Regions from separate parts of the Vibrio fluvialis genome, predicted to be linked through region 1. Evidence: predicted binding sites of a transcription regulator. Region 1 holds the regulator's gene; each other region holds the start of a gene.
The links. The regulator PurR, encoded in region 1, represses purine synthesis genes. The targets are predictions, from matches to a motif close to TNANGNAAACGTTTNCNTNA.
Positions count from the first base shown of each region.

Region 1 (5,368 bases):
AACCAATATCAGTCAGCCTTGGGATAAATACACCCCCAAAGCGCTGTATTTGGAGCAGACAGAACGTTACTGGTACGAAAGTATGGGCTTGATTTGGCAGTCACTGCGTGACTGGGTAGCCGGCCATGAACAGACCGCGCCAATCAATAACGCCGAAACTACGTTGCAGTAAACACTGCATGGGAAGAAACAAAAAAAGACCCGCTGAAGCGGGTCTTTTTCTTTCTGCGTCAACGCTTAATCACCTGCAAACATGTAACCTTCACCATGCACAGTCACAAAGATCTGCGGGTTCTTTGGATCAAACTCCATCTTGGCACGCATACGACGAATCAACACATCGATGGTGCGATCATTCGGCGCATCGACCCGATGACTGATCATATTGAGAATACGCTCGCGGCTGAGCACCTGATTAGGGTACGCCGACAAAGCAACCAACAGCTCATACTCCGCCTTCGTTAAACGCACAGGTTCGCCATTACGAGTTAATGAACGGCGCTGGATATCAAACGTCCATTCGCCAAAACGCACGAGCTTGTCGTCGTCCGGCTCGAGTTCGTGATTGCAGTGGCAAGCAGTGGAAATACGCCACAATAAATTTTTCACGCGAACCAACAGCTCACGTAGTTCAAGCGGTTTGGTGACATAATCGTCAGCACCCATTTCGAGGCCAATAATTCTGTCGATGCTATCCGTGCGTCCAGTAACCAGAATGATTCCAATATCTGATTGCCCGCGAAGTTCTCGCGTCAGTAACAAACCATCTTCACCTGGCAAGTTGATGTCCAGCATCACCAGGTCAATGTCATGTTCACTGAGCGCCTGACGCATCTCTACCCCATTTTCAGCCTCTGTTACCTGATAACCCTCTTTCTGAAAGTAACCAGCCAGCTTACTGCGGGTAACGATGTCGTCTTCAACAACTAGTATGTGATAGCTCATTGACACCACTTTATGCTCATTCGAAATACTCCGTAATTCTATTCATAAACAGTCATAATTCTAGTCTCCAATCCAAAAACCTCAGGGTTTATTGATTCAAAGCAATCTCTGAGCAAGCTATTAATTTGCTGACGTATTTGTTCATATTTTTTCATGGTTTGCGTTATTGCTATTCATGTTTATTGTTTAGACTTATAGGGAGAAAGTATCCGGAGTCTAACCATGCAAGAAGTAAAAGCATTTAACGAAAAGCGCGCCGAAATTTATTGGTGGTTGTCGAGTTTGTTCAGTAAAGAGCTCAGTGATAAAGAGATCGAGCAATATCATTCACCCGAAATTCGTGCCTTTCTGACTGGCTTGAGTGAAAACGCCGGACTGAAAGCGGCGGTGACGCATCTGGTGGAAGCACTGAACCGCTTGCTCGACCGTGACGATGCCCGCCTTGAATTGGCGGCCGACTTTTGCGACCTGTTTTTAAAGTCAGACAAGGATTCAGCCCTGCCCTACGCCTCCGTTTACCTTGGTAAAACAGGCCTGTTGAACGATACTCCGGCACAAGAAATGGCTGACTTGATGAAACAGCACGGCGTTGCGATTCACGACTCACTGAACGAACCAGCTGATCATTTGGCTGTCGAGTTGGATTTCTTGGGACATATGATTATTCGGTCCAACGAACTGGAAAAACAGTCACATATGGAACAAGCCTTTTCTGAACAGGCCGAATTTATCCAATCTCATCTCTTGAGTTGGGTACCAACTTTCGCGACCCGTTGCCAGTCGCTTGATCAATTTGGTTTTTACGCCGCAGTCAGCGAGCTTCTGGTCGCCTTCCTGCAACTTGATCAGGCTTATTTGACTGACGAATAGTTCGCTATCATGCTCACAAATTGAAGAATATCGCGCGAACTTTGTGACGATCATTTGATCTCATCCGATGAATTTCGTTGCGAGTTCACGCGTTGCGGACTACTATATTGCCCGCAAACGATAAAATATGAATTTAAGATGCAAACCGCTGTTTTCGAGCGGTTTTTGTGTTTTTACTACTTTTAGGCTTCACTTGCAGTACAAGCCTAACCGCTGCTGAATCTGATAGCACGACGCATTTTGTTGCGCTCAGCAGTCATCGACAGGACAAACCTATGGCTACGATTAAAGACGTTGCACGCCTGGCTGGCGTTTCAACAACAACCGTATCTCACGTAATTAATAAAACTCGATTTGTTGCAGAAGCCACACAAGAAAAAGTGATGGATGCTGTTAAAGAGCTGAACTATGCACCGAGCGCTGTAGCTCGAAGCCTAAAGTGCAACACCACACGAACAATTGGTATGTTGGTCACTCAGTCCACCAACCTCTTCTTCTCCGAAGTGATCGATGGTGTGGAAAGCTACTGTTACCGTCAGGGTTACACGCTGATCCTGTGTAACACCGGTGGTATTTACGAAAAGCAACGCGACTACATCCGCATGCTGGCGGAAAAGCGCGTAGACGGTATTTTGGTTATGTGTTCTGACCTGACCGAAGAACTGCTGGAAATGTTGGAAAGCCATTCTGACATTCCTAAGGTGATCATGGATTGGGGTCCAGAGACCTCTCAGGCTGATAAGATCATCGATAACTCCGAAGAAGGGGGTTATCTGGCTACTAAATACCTGACTGACCGCGGTCATACTGATATCGCTTGCCTGAGTGGCCATTTCGTTAAAGCCGCCTGTCAGGAACGTATTGCTGGTTTCCGCCGTGCGATGGCAGAAGCAAACCTGCCTGTCCGCGAAGACTGGATTCTGGAAGGTAACTTCGAGTGTGACACCGCCGTACTGGCCGCAGATAAAATCATCGCCATGGACAAACGTCCAACCGCTGTATTCTGTTTTAACGATACAATGGCGCTTGGCTTAATGAGCCGCCTGCAACAACGTGGGATTCGTGTTCCGGAAGATATGTCGGTTATCGGTTATGACAACATTGAGCTGGCAGAGTATTTCTCTCCACCGCTAACCACTATCCACCAACCTAAACGTCGTGTGGGTAAAAACGCATTCGAAATATTACTCGAACGAATCAAAGATAAAGAGCACGATCGCCGTATCTTCGAGATGCATCCGGAGATTGTAGAGCGCGACACAGTAAAAGACTTGACAAAACAATAACTTTGCAGAAAATCAACATGTCTGAATTGTCTATTTAGATTCAAAATCAATGAATCAAGTTGCAATGGTTGGACATATATATTTGAATAACATCACATTTGCACAAGGTAAATGTGATGTTTATCCAAATTTTTGATTATCCTTTTTTTGAAGGAAATGTCACGCACAGGGCAAACCATCTGAAAAGGTGGGACGCAAAGCCTCCGGCCTAAACCCAATTCGGGTAGGTAGCGGGGTTACCGATGGCAAAAATGCATACACTAAGAAGTTGACTCCTAACTGACATACTCTCTGCATTCTTTTGCTATTTTCTCGGACCTGACTTTGGTGGCGTATTAATTAATACACCGAGACTTACAGCATGGATAAACCAATACTAAAAGATTCAATGCGGCTCTTTGAGCAATTTGGACGCGTTAAATCTCGTTCAATGTTTGGTGGCTTTGGGATTTTTGTTGATGACACAATGTTCGCATTGGTGGTTAACGACAGACTTCACATTCGCGCCGACGATGCTTCAACAGCCAAGTTCAAACAACAAGGCTACGAGCCTTATGTTTATAAAAAGCGCGGATTTCCCGTTGTAACCAAGTATTTCGCTTTGCCGGAAGACTGTTGGTTAGACACCGCAAAAATTCTGGAAGACGCGAAAGCGGCATTAGCAGTGGCCAAAGATGAGCGTGAGACTCAAGCCCAAGCGAAGCCGGATCGTCTTAAAGATCTCCCTAACCTGCGCCTTGCAACCGAACGAATGCTGAAAAAAGCCGGCATCGAAACGGTGGAAGATCTGCAGGAGAAAGGTGCCGTAGAAGCTTACAAAGCCGTTAGACAATCACATTCTTCAGATGTCGGCTTGGAGCTTCTGTGGGCACTTGAAGGCGCCATTGAGGGCAAGCACTGGTCAGTTATCCCTCAAACGCGTCGCGACGAGTTGTTACAGCGTTTGTCGTAAACCTTTTTGAGAGCAACTTCATTAAAAGCATCCGTTCACGGATGCTTTTTTCTTTGGGTGAAAGAAAATATCGCTTTTCCCTGTCTGGTTACGTATACCTTAGATAACCGTATAACGAGAAACATCGATGAGTAAGAAGTTAGTTCTAGGCTTAATTTTGCTGGCCGTGATCATTGGATTAGGGCTCACGTTCAGTCAATACCTCACTCTGGACAATGCCAAAGCTCAGCAAGCGCTGTTGTCGGACTATATCGCCGAACATTTGCTTGCTGCTGCCCTGATTTACTTTGTCAGCTACGTCTTGATTACGGCGTTCTCGATACCCGGCGCAGCCGTTGTCACATTGCTTGGAGCAGCATTGTTCGGCTTTTGGCTCAGTCTTTTGCTTGTCTCTTTCGCCAGTACCATCGGTGCAACACTAGCCTTTCTGAGCAGCCGTTATCTGCTTCGAGACTGGGTTCAACAACGATTTGGTGACAAATTGAACGCAATCAACCAAGGCGTTGAGCGTGATGGCGCGTTTTATTTGCTGTCATTACGGCTGATCCCTGTATTCCCGTTCTTTCTGATAAACCTCTTGATGGGCCTAAGTCCCATTAACGTTGCCCGCTACTATTGGGTCAGCCAGTTGGGTATGCTGCCTGGCACTGCGGTGTATCTAAACGCCGGCACACAACTGGCACAAATTGATTCATTATCCGGCATTGTCTCGCCATCGGTGTTGCTGTCATTCGCCTTACTTGGGGTGTTTCCACTGCTCATGAAATGGGTGATGAACCGGCTGGTCAGACGCTCTGCCAACACGGTACAACGATGAAAATATTCATAGCCGCCAATCCGACGGAAGCACACTTGCTGTGCGAACTGCTAAAACAAGCCAATATTGCCTGTGAGGTGCGTGGAGAAGGTTTGTTTGGTCTGCGCGGTGAGTTGCCGATGAATGATGAAACTGCGCCTTACATCTGGTTGTATGACGTGACTCAGCATGAGCGGGCGCAAGCTATCATTGAAGATTATCAAAGCCCGTCCAGCAGTTCCCGTTCAACACCATGGCAGTGTGCACATTGTGGTGAGCTTAATGAACGTCAGTTTGCCGTATGCTGGAATTGCGGAAAAGCCGATGACTTGGCAGATTAAGAGCGAATCTGCTGCTGAATAAACTCAATAGACACCTGATTAAAGACATCGGGCTGCTCTACGTTGCAGACGTGGCCACAATCAGGAATTTCATGCAGTTCACTCTGCTGGTGAGCAGCGACCATTTCTTTGACCGGTTGGATAAACATGTAGTCCCGCTCGCCCATCAGATACAGCG
Region 1 is NZ_UHIP01000001.1:1,199,818-1,205,185, reverse strand. Features, by position in the region: gene elyC (envelope biogenesis factor ElyC) at 1-172, shown strand, start outside; gene torR (two-component system response regulator TorR) at 238-945, opposite strand; gene torD (molecular chaperone TorD) at 1,168-1,815, shown strand; gene purR (HTH-type transcriptional repressor PurR) at 2,091-3,101, shown strand; cyclic di-GMP riboswitch class I at 3,261-3,345, shown strand; gene DYA43_RS05750 (TfoX/Sxy family DNA transformation protein) at 3,463-4,053, shown strand; gene DYA43_RS05745 (TVP38/TMEM64 family protein) at 4,181-4,870, shown strand; gene DYA43_RS05740 (putative signal transducing protein) at 4,867-5,190, shown strand; gene DYA43_RS05735 (alpha/beta fold hydrolase) at 5,187-5,368, opposite strand, start outside.

Region 2 (5,368 bases), 1.1 Mb from region 1:
ACGGTATTGATGCACTGGTTGTGATCGGTGGTGACGGTTCGTACATGGGTGCGAAGAAGCTGACTGAAATGGGTTACCCATGTATCGGTCTGCCAGGCACGATCGACAACGACATCGCAGGTACGGATTACACCATCGGCTACCTGACTGCACTGAACACGGTTATCGAGTCTATCGACCGTCTGCGTGACACGTCTTCTTCTCACCAGCGTATTTCTATCGTAGAAATCATGGGCCGTCACTGTGGTGACCTGACTCTGATGTCTGCGATTGCGGGTGGTTGTGAATACATCATCACGCCAGAAACTGGCCTGGATATGGATCAACTGATCTCTAACATTCAGGACGGCATCAAGAAAGGCAAGAAACACGCGATTATCGCGCTGACAGAGCTGATGATGGATGCGAACCAGTTGGCAAAAGAGATCGAAAAGGCAACGGGTCGTGAGACTCGCGCAACGATTCTTGGCCACATTCAGCGTGGTGGTAAACCAACGGCGTTTGACCGCGTTCTGGCTTCTCGTATGGGTAACTACGCGGTTCACCTGTTGCTGGAAGGTCACGGCGGCCGTTGTGTTGGTATTCAGAAAGAACAACTGGTTCACCACGACATCATCGATGCGATTGAAAACATGAAGCGTCCAGTACGCAAAGATCTGTTCCAGGTGGCTGAAGAGCTGTTCTAAGCACAGCTAACCTGAACTCAGTTCGTAAAAAAGACCGCCTTGGCGGTCTTTTTTTGTTTTTGGTTGTTAGAGAATAATTTCGCGCACTTCCGGATCTTTACGCTCCAGGTAGTGAATCGATTTGATGCGGCGAATAGTACGGCAGCGACCGCGGATCAGCAGGGTTTCGGTGGTGGCAATGTTGCCTTGGCGGGTAATGCCTTCCAGCAGATCGCCTTTGGTGATGCCAGTCGCGGCGAAGATGACATTATCGCTGCGCGCCATGTCTTCCAGTTTCAGAACGACTTCGGCTTTAACGCCCATCTGCTCACAACGCTCAAGCTCACGAGCCCCCCAGATGCGGTTATCTTCGGTCTCGCCTTTGACTTTATGGCGCGGCAGCAGACGACCATTCATGTCGCCGTCCAGCGCGCGAATCACGGCCGCAGAGACAACCCCTTCCGGCGCGCCGCCCACACAGTACATCACATCGACTTCGCTGTCTGGCATACAGGTCAGGATAGAAGCCGCCACGTCACCATCTGGCACCGCAAACACGCGTACGCCAAGTTTTTGCATCTGGGCAATCTCGTTATCATGTCGCGGTTTGGCCAGCGTAATCACAGTCAGGTTACTGAGCGGTTTACCCAGCGCCGCAGCGATGTTTTCCAGGTTTTCCTGCAAAGGTTTGTGCAGGTCGATGCAACCTTTCGCACCCGGACCCACTACCAGTTTTTCCATGTACATGTCCGGCGCTTTGAGGAAGCTGCCTTTTTCGCCCGCCGCCAGTACGGCCAGCGCGTTGGACTGGCCCATCGCCGTCATACGTGTGCCTTCAATCGGGTCCACCGCAATATCGACTTCATCGCCACCGATGCCCACTTGTTCACCGATGTACAGCATTGGCGCTTCGTCAATCTCGCCTTCGCCGATGACGATCTCACCCTTGATTTCGGTTTTATTTAATAAGGTGCGCATCACTTCAACTGCAGCGCCGTCTGCGGCATTTTTATCGCCGCGGCCAAGCCATTTATATCCTGCCAATGCAGCGCCTTCCGTGACGCGTGAAAATGCCATTGCCAAATCGCGTTTCATGCTTACTCCAAACCAAGGATCAGTAATAGGGACAATTTGCGGCGGATCTTAGCATATTCGAAAGGAAACGTTTGCTTTTTGACACCCATGAGACTTGCACTCGATCAAAACTCGCTACGATAGCCTCTGTTTTCAGGCATTGTTTCCCCCTTCACGCATGCAAAGTAAGCGTCAGGTCAATTTGCGCCGTTTTTTTAACCGAATAGCGCAAAATATCGAATATAGTGAGTGTTTCTCTGCGCTTGGCTGAGTAGAATGGGGAAATTAAGTGAAGTGAGTTCACCGCAACCGAATCAAAAAAGGGTAAGTACCATGTCTTTTGAAGTACTAGAACAACTAGAAGCAAAAATCCAAACCGCGGTTGATACAATCGCGTTGCTGCAAATGGAAGTTGAAGAGCTAAAAGAAGAAAAAGTGAAGCTGACTGAAGAAGCAAACGAGCTGAAAGCCAGCCGTGAAGCTCTGGAGCAGCGCGCTCAGCAAATTCAACAAGAACACACGGCATGGCAAGAGCGTATTCGCAATCTGCTGGGTAAAATGGACGACGTGGAATAATCCACCGATTGCCACGATATCGAATCTATAAAAAAACGCCGACGGTTGTCGGCGTTTTTTTGTTTCTCACATTCGCTTACAGGCTTGGACGAACGCCCAGCGTGTGGCATAGCGCGTAAGTCATTTCGGCACGGTTAAGTGTGTAGAAGTGGAAATCTTTCACGCCTTCACGCGACAGGATGCGCACCATGTCAATTGCTTGGCTGGCGCCCACGAGCTGACGGGTCACAGGATCGTCGTCAAGCCCATCAAATTGTTTCGCCATCCAGCTCGGCACCTTAACGTTGTTCTGCGCAGCAAAACGCGATGCCTGCTTAAAGTTCGAGACGGGCAGAATGCCCGGTACGATTTCAACATCGATGCCGGCGGTCACACAGCGGTCACGAAAACGCAGGTAGCTTTCCACATCAAAGAAAAACTGCGTAATGGCGCGGTTTGCACCTGCCTCGACTTTACGTTTCAGATTGAGCAGATCGGCTTGCGCGCTTTTCGCTTCCGGATGAACTTCCGGGAAGGCTGCCACTGAGATATCGAAGTCATGACGTGATTTCAGCAAAGTCACCAAGTCCGATGCGTACATGTCAGGTTTGCCGCCACCCGGAGGAATGTCACCGCGCAGTGCGACGATGTTCTGAATACCGTTGTTCCAGTAATCGTCAGCAATCTGAATCAGTTCTTCGCGGCTGGCATCAATACAGGTCAGGTGCGGCGCTGCAATCAGGCCAGTCTGATCTTTAATGGCTTTGATGATCGAGTGGGTACGGTCACGTTCGCCGGAGTTGGCGCCGTAAGTCACAGAGACGAATTTTGGTTTCAGCGTTTTCAGGCGGTGTACAGAGTTCCACAAGGTCTCTTCCATTTGTGGCGTGCTCGGCGGGAAAAATTCAAACGATACATTGATGTCTGAAAGATCAGCAATATTCTGGTTTAAAGCGTCAATATGACTGGCGTGCGTGTAACCCATTTTTCCTCTCCCTGTGGCAACGTGCCACAACGCGAACACTTCTTAAAAATTGACGTTTAGACGTCTATATGGCTACAGAATGTCTTGAATGCATTTTAATGTCAACCTTGCCAATATGAATATTTTTCATGTTGATCGTGAGGTTAATTCAACAACGTTCTCAGCACGTTAGTCGCATTTTCTGCCTGTAACCTTCAAGTTCGACGAATGTGCTGATATAGAAATTAATAGTAGAACAAACAACAAAAAGCTCGCCAATTTGGCGAGCTTTATCATGCTTACAACAGGCCTGCGAGCAGGTTGAGATCCGACTGAATCGCGCCTGCCGTGACTTCACGTCCGGCTCCCGGGCCGCGAATCACCAGCGGATTATCGCGGTACCATTTGCTCTCGATGGCAAAGATGTTGTCACACGGCAGCAGATTCGCCAGCGCGTGTTCTTTATCGAGTGCTTCCACGCCAACAGTGGCTTTGCCATTTTTTTCGAGGCGCGCCACATAACGCAGCACTTTATCCTGACGCTGTGCTTTCGCCAGACGTTCGGCCAGGCGCTCATTGAGCAACTGGCTTTTATCGAGGAAATCATCCAGTGACAGATCGCGCAACTCTTCCGGCACTAGGGATTCAACGCGTACGTTTTGGGGTTCGATTTCCAGCCCCGATTCACGCGCCAGAATCACCAGCTTACGCATTACGTCAGAGCCATCGAGATCGCAGCGTGGGTCCGGTTCGGTCAGGCCTTGTTGCCAGGCGAGATCAACCAGTTCACTGAACGGCACCTGGCCATCGTATTGCTGGAACAGCCACGACAGCGTGCCAGAGAATATACCCGACAGCGCGGTAATTTCATCGCCGCTTTCACGCAGATCGCGCACGGTGTGATTGATGGGTAAGCCGGCACCAACGGTCGCGTTGTACAACCAATGGCGACTGATTTTGGCAAATGCGTCTTTCACTTGCTGGTAGTAATCACCCGCGGCCGATCCCGCCACTTTGTTGGCCGAAATCAGATGCATGCCGTGTTCGGCGATATCGAGATAACGGCTCGCCAGTTCCTGACTCGCGGTGACATCCAGCACCACCACTTCGTCAAAGCCCTGAATATTCCCCAGTTGCGTCAACCAAGTTTGTCCATCGTTCGGTACGGCTTCGTCGTTATAGTGAGCAAACACTTTTGCTGCGTCGATACCTTGTGGTTTGAAGCAGTAAGTCTGGCTGTCAATCACCGCCACCAGTTCGAAGTTCATGCCATGACGCTTTTCCAGCTCTTCTTTCTGCTCAGCAAACAGCTTCAGCCAGCTGGAGCCGATGTTGCCTTTCCCGCACAGAGCCAGCGCGACCCGTTTTTGTGCCTGGAACAGTTGCGTGTGCAGGCCGATGACCAGTGGTTCGACAGCCGTCTGGCGCAGCACGGCGACCAGACTCAGACCGGATTCCGCTTCGCACACAAATTCAACCGGCGCGGTTTTGAGCTGTTGGAAGAACCCATAGCTGTGCTGCGCGTTTTTGGTGACACCTGCACCGACCGCGCCCACCATGGAATAACCTTCTTTGAGTTTGATTTCCGCCTCAATACCTAAATCTTGCAAGAAGGCCAGCGAACCGGAGGCAATTTCTGCGGTATAGGCCAGACGCAGGTATTGTTGGTCGGCCTGAACTTCATACGCCAGCGGTTCCAACTGCGCCCGTTGGAGTTTTTCCAGCACGTCTTGCTGAGCGCGCTGGAAGTTGTGACCATGCACAAACGCCAGTTCAATCAGCAGAACTTCTTCCAGCGACGTGATGATTTTTGCGCCGCGGCCTGAAGCCAGCACGCGCTCGATGCGGGTGGATCCGGATTCTGGTTGATAACTGCAACGCAGGCTGAGATCCATCGCGCTTTGTGCCACAGGCTGTAAAGTACGGCTGTGCAGTACCGGTGCGGCCAGGCGAGCCAGTTCGTTGGCTTCATCCAAACGCAGCAGTGGCAGCAGGCAGGCATCGGTGACCAGACGCGGGTCGGCGCTGTACACGCCTGCGACATCACTCCAGATGGTGACGCGATCCACTTCGGCCAGCGCGCCAATTACGGTCGCGGAATAGTCAGAAC
Region 2 is NZ_UHIP01000001.1:91,398-96,765, forward strand. Features, by position in the region: gene pfkA (6-phosphofructokinase) at 1-686, shown strand, start outside; gene glpX (class II fructose-bisphosphatase) at 753-1,760, opposite strand; gene zapB (cell division protein ZapB) at 2,073-2,315, shown strand; gene metF (methylenetetrahydrofolate reductase) at 2,392-3,279, opposite strand; gene DYA43_RS00435 (bifunctional aspartate kinase/homoserine dehydrogenase II) at 3,558-5,368, opposite strand, start outside.
Region 2: a site for PurR is predicted at 1,820-1,839, ahead of glpX (class II fructose-bisphosphatase). Genes of this name have one in related genera too.

Region 3 (5,368 bases), 500 kb from region 1:
GCTTTACCGTTGAGTCTGGTCCTGAAATCGAAGACGATTTCCATAACTTCGATGCTCTGAACATCGCAGATGATCACCCAGCGCGTACTGACCACGATACCTTCTTCTTTAATCCAAAGTTGATGCTGCGTACTCACACGTCTGGCGTACAGATTCGTACCATGGAAGAGAACCAGCCACCGCTGCGTTTCATCGCTCCTGGCCGTGTTTATCGTAACGACTACGACCAAACGCACACGCCAATGTTCCATCAGGTGGAAGGCATGCTGGTTGACGAAAACGTGAACTTTGCGCAGCTGAAAGGCATTCTGCACGACTTCCTGTGCAACTTCTTTGAAGAAGATCTGGAAGTGCGTTTCCGTCCGTCTTACTTCCCATTCACTGAGCCTTCAGCCGAAGTGGACGTGAAAGGTAAGAATGGTAAATGGCTGGAAGTACTGGGCTGCGGTATGGTGCATCCAAATGTGCTGCGCAGTGTTGGTATCGACCCTGAAAAATACTCTGGTTTCGCATTCGGTATGGGCGTAGAGCGTCTTACCATGCTTCGTTACGGTGTGAACGACCTGCGTGCGTTCTTCGAAAACGATCTTCGTTTCCTAAAACAGTTCAAGTAATCCAGAGGTTTAATCACAATGAAATTCAGCGAATCTTGGCTTCGTGAGTGGGTTAACCCAGCGGTTACCACTGGCGAGCTTACTCACCAAATTACTATGGCCGGCCTGGAAGTTGACGATGTCCTTCCTGTAGCGGGTACTTTTACTGGCGTTAAAGTTGGTCACGTTGTGGAATGTGGTCAGCACCCAGATGCAGACAAACTGCGTGTGACAAAAGTGGATGTGGGCGAAGAAGAACTGCTCGACATCGTGTGTGGCGCGCCAAACTGCCGTCAGGGCCTGAAAGTCGCGGTTGCGACGGTTGGCGCTGTTTTGCCAGGCGATTTCAAAATCAAGAAAGCGAAGCTACGTGGCCAGCCTTCTCACGGCATGCTGTGTTCATTCTCTGAACTGGGTATTGATGTTGAATCAAGCGGCATCATGGAGCTGGCGGAAGATGCCGTTATCGGTACGGATTTCCGTGAATTCCTGGCTCTGGATGACGTCACTATTGATGTAGACCTGACGTCAAACCGCGCGGACTGTTTCAGCCTGCGTGGTATGGCTCGTGAAGTGGGCGTACTTAACCGTGCCGATGTGGCTGAGCCTTCGGTTGCACCAGTTGCACCGGCAATCGATGCCACCCTTTCTATTGAAGTCAAAGCGCCAGCGGCGTGTCCTCGCTACTTGGGTCGTATTGTTAAGAACGTGAACGTTCAGGCACAAACTCCACTTTGGATGCAAGAGAAGCTGCGTCGCTGTGGTATTCGTTCTATCGACCCGGTTGTCGACATCACGAACTATGTGATGCTGGAACAAGGCCAACCAATGCACGCGTTTGATCTGGCGAAGATCGACGGTGGTATTGTGGTGCGCCTGGCAGAGCAGGGCGAGAAATTGACCCTGTTGGATGGCAGCGAAGCAGAACTGAACGCCGACACACTGATCATTGCAGACCACAACAAAGCGCTGGCGATTGCGGGTATCTTTGGTGGCGAGCACTCGGGCGTGAGCACTGAAACCAAAGATGTGCTGCTAGAATGTGCATTCTTCGCTCCGGATCATATCCGTGGCCGCGCACGCAGCTACGGTCTGCACACCGATTCTTCAATGCGTTTTGAACGTGGTGTGGACTACGCACTGCAATTTGCTGCGATGGAACGTGCAACTCAGCTTCTGATCGACATCTGTGGTGGTGAAGTTGCGCCAGTGGTTGCGGCTGAATCTGATGCCGATCTGCCAAAACCGAACACCGTGGCTTTGCGTCGCACTAAACTGGACAACCTGCTGGGTCACCACATCGCGGATGCGGACGTGGTTGAAATCCTGCAACGTCTGGGTATGACCGTTGAAACCACTGCGGAAGGCTGGACAGCGACAGCGCCAACCTGGCGTTTTGACATCGCAATCGAGCAGGATCTGGTGGAAGAAGTGGGCCGTATCTACGGTTACGACAACATTCCAAACCAGGCGCCAGCGGCTGCGCTGAACATGAACCTGCACAAAGAAGCGAACCTGCCTCTGAAACGCGTTCGTGATCTGCTGGTTGACCGTGGTTACCACGAAGCGATTACATACAGCTTCGTTGAACCAGAGCAGCAAAAACTGATCGTGCCAGATGTTGAGCCTTTGATTCTGCCAAACCCAATCTCTGCAGATATGTCTGCTATGCGTTTGAGCCTGATTCAAGGTCTGCTGAACACGGTGGTTCATAACCAAAAACGTCAGCAACCACGAGTTCGTCTGTTCGAACAAGGTCTGCGTTTCATTCCGGATCAAGCGGCTGAAAACGGCATGCGTCAAGAGCCAATCCTGGCGGGTGTGATTTCTGGTACTCGCGGTGAAGAGCACTGGAACCTGGAAACAGCAACGGTGGATTTCTTCGACCTGAAAGGTGATGTCGAAGCGATTCTGGAACTGACGGCCAACGGCAAAGCGTACAGCTTCGCGGCGGCGAAACATCCAGCGCTACACCCTGGCCAGTCAGCAGCGATTGTTCTGGACGGCAAAGAGATTGGTGTGATCGGTACGGTTCACCCTGAGCTTGAACGTAAATTTGGTCTGAACGGTCGTACTATCGTGTTTGAAATCGAATGGTCGGCAATCAATACCAAAGTGATTCCTGAAGCGGTCGCGCTGTCTAAGTTCCCTTCAAACCGTCGTGATATCGCGGTTGTAGTGGACGACGCAGTGGCGTCTGGTGACATCGTTAACGCGTGTCTGGAGCAGGGCGGCGAGTTCCTGAAAGACGCTAAACTGTTCGACGTTTACGTTGGTAAAGGCGTTGAAGATGGTAAGAAGAGCCTGGCAATTGCCCTGACTCTGCAATCCGCAGAACGCACGCTGGAAGATGCCGATATCGCCGGTGCGGTTGAAGCGATTGTTGCTCACGTATCAGCGAAATTTGGCGCAACACTGCGCGACTGATTGTTGTCATTGAGTGTGAAAAAGCAGGCTTGAGAGCCTGCTTTTTTTACGCCTGCAATTTTGCTATGAAGTGACAAGTTTGGCATGTATCCTGAGCAACCGCCTGATTTACAGATAAATTTAAAAAATTTTTTTGGCGTAACGAAAAATTTTTCCTACGCTGTAATTAGAGAGAACCTCTGAGTATTTTAAAGAAAGTGGTATAAGTAACTAAAATGTCAGTAGTTTTTCTTTTAATATGAAGACAAATTTTGCTTCTAAGCGCGGGATATGCGCCTCTTTTTACCGTTAGACTTTGTTTAGTCTCAATAAAAAAGTTGGCGAAAATCATAAGCTTGGCATACACTTTTCAGGTAAAGCCGATATGTCGTTGATTGGCTAAGCAAAAATTGCTTTGGTGCTGTCACTGCGCAGCAAGGTTTAACATAGCTTTGAGGGAAGTTTTATGGCGCTCACAAAGGCCGATTTGGCTGAGAACCTGTTTGAAAAACTAGGGTTTAGTAAACGGGATGCCAAGGAAACGGTTGAAGTGTTTTTTGAAGAAATTCGTAAAGCACTCGAAGGTGGCGAACAGGTAAAACTCTCCGGTTTTGGTAATTTTGATCTGCGAGACAAAAACGAGCGTCCGGGTCGAAATCCAAAAACGGGTGAAGATATTCCTATCACCGCTCGACGTGTCGTAACGTTCCGCCCAGGGCAAAAACTAAAAGCCCGAGTCGAGAACATTAAAAAGTCGTAAAAAGACCGAGCATTAGACCACGCTTTCGCGTGGTCTTTTCATATTTGGCTTATGCTGCCTGGATGTGTGTGGTGATGTAAGGCTGCCAAGCCTGCTGGTAAAGGTTTTGCGACTCGCGACGAATCTGCTTAATCTTCGCGACTTCCCAATCATTGAGTGCTCGCTGTTCGCGTCCTGCGTTGCGCTCAATCTTCTGAATCTGCTCATAAAGATCATGTTCCGGGCCGCTTTTCACATCGGCAATCGCTTTAAGGTGAAACTGCACTTCTGCGATGATGCCTGTTTTAGGCAGTTGGACCAGTACGTTCAGATCACGATAGCCTGAGTCTGCGGGAGATTTGAAGCGGTTTTTCACCTTAAGAACGGTCGCTTCGCGGCTCAGCGCCTCATACGCATCAACCAGACTCGGGACGTCGTTGGCAATGATGGTCGCGCGGGCCAGGTCGGTAATGCGCTCTGGCTGACCGTTAAGCTCCAGTTCAATTTTTTCTGCCGCGCGATGCTGTGATTTAACGCCGGCAAAGTAGGCTTGGGTGGACGTTAGCAGGGCCGTACTTTTACACAGTGTTTCCAGTTCGCACTGCGCTTGGTGGGCTTTACTGTAGAGTACATCAAAATCCTGATAAGGCTGGAGAACGCTATTTTGCGTGGTTTGAATGCCGTAAAGGCCGCTGAGGCTGTGTTTGAAAAGCTTTGAACTGACTTGATTTTGTGACTCGCCCCGATCTTCTCTTGGTGACGTGTCTAATGGCAGAGCAGCCGCAAAAGCAGGCGCTCGGCTCAGAACCAGAAGCATCAGTGCCGTTGTTCGTAGGAATAGGCTCATTCACTCTCCTTAGCTTGCGTTGTTAGGTCAAAAGTGGCAATCAGAAGGCCCATAACAGAGTGCAAACAAAGAAATCTCTTCAATAAAGAGGTTGGGTTGAAATCGTAAAACTCAATCGCATCCCAACATCAAATGTGCAGAGTGTGTATTCCATCACATTACAATGCTCGACTATTCAGACTGTTAGCAGGATAAACAGTTCCTTTTGCGAGTGTAACCAAGTGTGTATTTCACAAAACTCTGACCGAGTGATAAAAACTGGCTACCGATTTTAAGCAGAATTCGGTACCCTAGCGCGCTCACATGACTTCAGAGATGAACAATGAAAGATCCAGAATTTTGGCACGCCAAATGGGCCTCCAACCAGATTGGTTTCCACCTGACCGATGTGAATACATTATTGATTGACCACTGGCACGCAACTCAGCCAAAACGCGAAGACAGAGTATTTGTGCCGCTGTGTGGTAAAAGCGAAGATCTCGTTTGGTTAGCAGAGAAACACAATGATGTTCAGGGAGTTGAGCTCAGTCCGATTGCCGTGCGCGCCTTTTTTGCTGAACACTTCTATACTCCAACAGTAACGCAGATTAGTAGTTTGCATGAGCTGTATCAGTTTGATGAGCTGTCAATTTACACCGGGGATTATTTTACCGCGCCACTGCAGACCGTCGATATTGTGTACGATCGTGCGGCACTGATTGCATTGCCTGAAGAGATGCGGGCTGATTATGTGGAGCGCTTGAAGCAGTTGCTTAACCCAGGTGCCCGCATTCTTCTGGTGAC
Region 3 is NZ_UHIP01000001.1:1,702,114-1,707,481, reverse strand. Features, by position in the region: gene pheS (phenylalanine--tRNA ligase subunit alpha) at 1-614, shown strand, start outside; gene pheT (phenylalanine--tRNA ligase subunit beta) at 633-3,020, shown strand; gene ihfA (integration host factor subunit alpha) at 3,466-3,759, shown strand; gene DYA43_RS08040 (nucleotidyltransferase family protein) at 3,809-4,585, opposite strand; gene DYA43_RS08035 (thiopurine S-methyltransferase) at 4,908-5,368, shown strand, end outside.
Region 3: a site for PurR is predicted at 3,260-3,279, ahead of ihfA (integration host factor subunit alpha). Genes of this name have one in related genera too.

Region 4 (5,368 bases), 1.1 Mb from region 1:
AAATCCGCCAGCTAATCTGACGCCCCTTGCAGTACCAGTGTCACCCTGACGCTGGTACTCAACATTCTCTTTCCCTAAAGGTGTCTCATGCGTATCCGCAGTTCATTTACTCAAACCATTCTGCTGTTCTTCACTCTGCTGATTGCCAGCCAAGCCTACTCTTATTACGCCCTGTTTAATTATGCGCTGATGCCGAGCTTGCAGCAGTTCAACAAAATCCTCAGCCATGAAATCAGCCTGATGCTGGATGATTCGCCCAATCCGGCAGAACAAGGTTTGTCGATGGATGTGCCGATGAGGCGCAAAGTGCTGGAGCAGCTTGGGGTGAGCATCTTCAATGAGAACAGCCCGCAGGCCGATGGTTTCAACCATTCGATGACCATCGATCTGATGAGCGAAGAGATGTCGCAGGAACTCGGTTCGCACACCGAAGTGCGCATGGGGCTGGGCAAAGACAGCTATGTGCTGTGGATGAAAATCGATTTGCTGCCGGGGCAGGTACTGCTGATCCCGCTGTCTGAGCTGCAGGAAGAGGATTTTGCGCCGCTGTTTCGCAATAGCATCGTCATGGCGGTGCTGATTCTGGTTGGCGGCTGGCTGTTCATCCGCTTGCAGAACCGGCCGCTGATTGCGCTGGAAAAAGCCGCCAAAGCGGTGGGCCGTGGTGAAATTCCGCCGCCGATCCGTGAAAAAGGCGCCAGCGAAATTCGCTCTGTGACGCGCGCCTTCAATCAGATGTCGAAAGGCATTCAGGCTCTGGAAGACGATCGCGCGCTGCTGATGGCGGGCATCAGTCACGACTTACGTACGCCGCTGACCCGCATTCGTCTGGCGACGGAAATGATGTCACCGGAAGAGAGTTATCTCGCCGAAGGCATCATCAGTGACACCGAAGAGTGCAACGAGATCATCAGTCAGTTCATGGACTATCTCAAACCCGTCAACAAACAGAGTTTTGAACAGGTTGATTTGAATGAGATTGCCAACGATGTGGCGACGTCTGAAGGTGGCTACGAGGTGCAGGTAGAAGTGAATTTGCATCCGGAACTGGTGCCGGCATTTGGCAACCCGATCGCGATTAAGCGGGCGGTGAGCAATCTGGTCGTCAATGCACTGCGCTACGGTAACGGCTGGGTCAAAGTCAGCACCGGCTTAACCGCGGATAAGAAAATGGCGTGGGTCAGTGTGGAAGATAACGGCCCGGGCATCGAGCCGTCGCAGGTCAACAAGCTGTTTGAACCCTTCACCCGTGGTGACACCGCGCGCGGCAGTGAAGGTACCGGGCTGGGGCTGGCGATTGTCAAACGTATCATCAGCCAGCATCACGGCTCGGTGGCGGTGAATAACCGCAGTGATGGCGGCCTGAAAGCGCAAATCAGCTTTCCGACCCGCTAGTTTTTTCCAGCACTGAGACAACGGAAAAGCTCGCCAAATGGCGAGCTTTTTTATGATTTGCAGTCAGGATGCGCGATTACGAATCCAGTGCCTCTTCGCGCGCTTCTTCGCGAGGAGCATGTGTTTCTGGCAGCAGCAGGTTAAGCAGAATAGCGGTAATTCCGCCGGCTGCGACACCAGATGAGAAGATGCTCTTAATGAAGTCCGGCATAAATTGCAGGATTTCCGGTTTCTGGGCGATACCCAGGCCCATCGAGAACGACAGCGCCATGATCAGAATCGCGCGGCGATCGAGGTCGACGCGGGAAATGATGCGTACACCCGCCGCAGCGATGGTACCGAACATCACGATGGTCGCGCCGCCCAAAACAGGTTCAGGAATCAGCTGGACAAAGCTCGCCACACCCGGGAACAGGCCAAGCAGAACCAGCATGCCGGAAATGAAGTAGCCCACGTAGCGGCTTGCAACACCAGTCAGCATGATCACACCGTTGTTCTGGCTGAAGGTAGAGTTCGGAAAGCTGTTGAACACCGCTGCCAGCGCCGAGTTGATGCCATCTGCCAGTACGCCGCCTTTGATACGTTTCATGTATACCGGGCCTTTGACCGGCTCGCCAGACACTTCTGAGGTTGCCGTGATGTCGCCGATTGCTTCCAGCGCAGTGATGAGGAAAATCAGTACCAGAGGAATAAACAGCGACCAGTCAAAACTCAGGCCGTATTGCATCGGAATGGGCAGTGCAATCACGGCGGTATCGCCCAGCTGGCTGGTGTCGATCATACCCATCAAGTACGCCATCACATAACCCACCAGCATCGCAATGACGATAGAAGCGACGCGCACATAGGGATTGTGTGAGCGGTTAAGAATCACGATGATTGCCAGCACTGTACCTGCCAGCGCCAGTTTATCCAGGCTTCCGAAGGTACCATCACCCAGCGCCGCGTAGCCGCCGCCCATGGATACCAGACCCACTTGTACCAGCGTCAGGCCAATCAGCGTCACGACAATCCCGGAGACCAGAGGGGTGATGATGCGCTGGGCAAACTCCAGCACGCGCGACAGCAGAATTTCAGCAAAAGAGGCCAGCAGAATAGTACCGAAAATAGCCGCCATCATGGTTGAGATGTCAGCGCCACCCGCTTTGAGCGCCAGTCCTGCACCGATAATCGGACCAAGGAAGTTAAAACTGGTCCCCTGAATCGACAGCAGACCGGAACCAATCGGGCCGATGGTACGAATCTGGATAAACGATGACAAACCAGAAGCAAACAGCGACATGCTGATGATGGTGTTGGTCTGATCGGCTGGTACGCCCAGCGACTGACAAATGATCAAAGACGGGGTGATTACGGCAACAAACATCGCCAGCAGGTGCTGCAGAGCGGCAAAGAACGTTTGTGGCAGCGGCGGACGGTCATTGAGCTGGTAAACCAGATCGGATTTACGCGTGTTTTGGGTTGTCATGGCAGTTTCCTAATGTGTTATGTCACTTCGCCTGCGCTGAGTGGGCAGTGGAAGCGGAACGCGGACGTTATCTGTGATTGCTGTTAATCAGGTCCGGTTCAGGATGTGGGGATGCACCCCAAGGTAAACGTTTGCGTTTACTCGATTTTGGCGGCGATTATAGAGGTTTTACTCAGAAAGGCAAACGTTTGCTATGGCGTGGAGATAAGTGATTGATCGCGGTCAATCGGCGCGAGTTCGCGCCTGTTCTATTGTCGACAGTGAGAGTTAGGCTTTGGCGTAAACGTCGCGTTCACCCAGCCAGCGGTCGATAATGGCCAGCGCACTGTCCGGGTAATGGTCGTGAATGTGGCGCGCGATGCGTTGTACTTCAGGGATCAGGCGTTGATCGCGCACCAGATCGGCGATTTTGAAATCGGCTAGGCCAGTCTGTTTGGTACCGAGCAGTTCACCCGGGCCGCGGATTTCCAGATCGCGCTGCGCAATCACAAAGCCGTCGTTGCTCTCGCGCAGCACGCCGAGACGCTTCTGCGCTGTTTTTGACAGCGGTGCATGATAGAGCAGCACGCAGTGACTCGCCACGGAGCCACGGCCAACCCGGCCGCGTAGCTGGTGCAACTGGGCCAGACCAAGACGCTCCGGGTTTTCGATGATCATCAGGCTGGAGTTGGGGACATCCACCCCGACTTCAATCACGGTAGTGGCGACCAATAAATGCAGCTGATTGTCTTTAAACGCCTGCATCACGGCCTGCTTTTCCGCCGGCTTCATACGTCCGTGCACCAGACCAATTTTGACCTCCGGCAGTTTGCGCTGCAGCTCTTCGGCGGTCTCGGCCGCCGCTTGTGCTTCGAGCACTTCCGACTCATCAATCAGTGTACAGACCCAATAGGCTTGTTTGCCTTCGGTCAGACATGCATGGCGTACGCGCTCAATGATGTCGTCACGCTTGGTATCCGGAATTGCCACGGTTTGAATCGGAGTACGCCCTGGCGGCAATTCATCAATCACGGAGGTCTCTAAATCAGCGTAGGCGGTCATCGCCAGCGTGCGCGGAATCGGCGTTGCGGTCATGATCAACTGATGCGGGTAGGCACCCTGTTTGGCGCCTTTTTCACGCAGTTCCAGACGCTGGTGGACACCAAAGCGGTGCTGCTCATCAATGATCACCAGCGCCAAATGGTCAAACACCACGTGCTCTTGAAACAGGGCGTGAGTGCCGACCACCATTTTGACTTCGCCGCTGGCAATGCGCGCCAGTTCGGCTTCTTTGGCTTTACCTTTCAGTTTGCCTGCCAGCCAGCCGACCTGAATACCCATGCTTTCAAACCAGTTGGCAAAGTTGATCGCATGTTGCTCAGCCAGGAGTTCGGTCGGCGCCATCAGTGCGACCTGATAACCGTGTTCGATCGCCCGCACCGCAGCCAGTGCGGCCACCAGCGTTTTGCCTGAACCCACATCGCCCTGTACCAAGCGCATCATCGGATGCGGTTTGGCGAGATCGGCTTCGATTTCACGCGCCACACGTGCTTGCGCATTGGTCGGAGAAAAAGGTAACTGTGCCAGCAACTGCTGTTTTAGCTGCTGAGTTTCTGGCAGCGGCAGCGCGATGTCCTGCTGACCTTTGCTGCGTACGGCGAGCATCGACAGATTCTGCGCCAGCAGCTCCTCCATGATCAGGCGAATCTGCGCCGGATGACGGCCTTCGTCAAACAGGCTCAGATCGATGTCCGCTGACGGGCGATGAATGGTGTGCAGCGCTTGGGCGAGAGTGATTTGGTGGTCATACAGGCCTGAGGGCAATAGCTCCTGCACGGCGGCTTTGTCGAGCAAGGCCAGTGCTTGATCGGTCAGGTTACGCAGCGTGATCTGGCGCAGGCCATCGGTGGTCGGATAGACCGGAGTCAGGTTGGGTTCGACATCGGGGCTTTGCGCCGGGGCGAAAAATTTGTAATCCGGGTGGATGATTTCCAGCCCACCATTACCGCGCTTAATTTCACCGTAAGCGTGCACTAACTTACCGTCGGCGAAGTTGTTCTTCATACCGGCGGTAAAGTTGAAAAAACGCAGCGTCAGTGTCCCGTTGTCGTCACTGATTTTAACCGTCAGCATTTTGCGGCGGCCAAAGGTGGTGTCGACCGCCATCACTTTGCCCTGCACCGCAGCCCACAGGCCCGGGTGCAGTTTGATAATCGGGTAGATACGGGTGCGATCTTCATAGCGCAGCGGCAGATGAAACAGCAAGTCCTGAACGCTGTTCAAACCAATTTTTTCCAGCTTCTCGGCCACCTTGGCACCGACGCCGGAGAGTGAACTTAACGGAATTGCTGAAAGAAGCTGCGACATAGATTCAACCACGTAACCAATTGACTGGGTAACTATTCAAACACTGAGCTGTCTATTTGTACAGGGGTAATTCGGCCCGGTAGGCCAATTACGCGCTCTGCATCGCTTTCCACCACGCCTCGTCGGCCACGATCTGGCCTTCGTCATCCAGCTGTGGGT
Region 4 is NZ_UHIP01000001.1:53,648-59,015, forward strand. Features, by position in the region: gene ompR (osmolarity response regulator transcription factor OmpR) at 1-15, shown strand, start outside; gene envZ (two-component system sensor histidine kinase EnvZ) at 88-1,395, shown strand; gene DYA43_RS00270 (uracil-xanthine permease family protein) at 1,472-2,863, opposite strand; gene recG (ATP-dependent DNA helicase RecG) at 3,131-5,209, opposite strand; gene trmH (tRNA (guanosine(18)-2'-O)-methyltransferase TrmH) at 5,298-5,368, opposite strand, start outside.
Region 4: a site for PurR is predicted at 2,983-3,002, ahead of DYA43_RS00270 (uracil-xanthine permease family protein). Genes of this name have one in related genera too.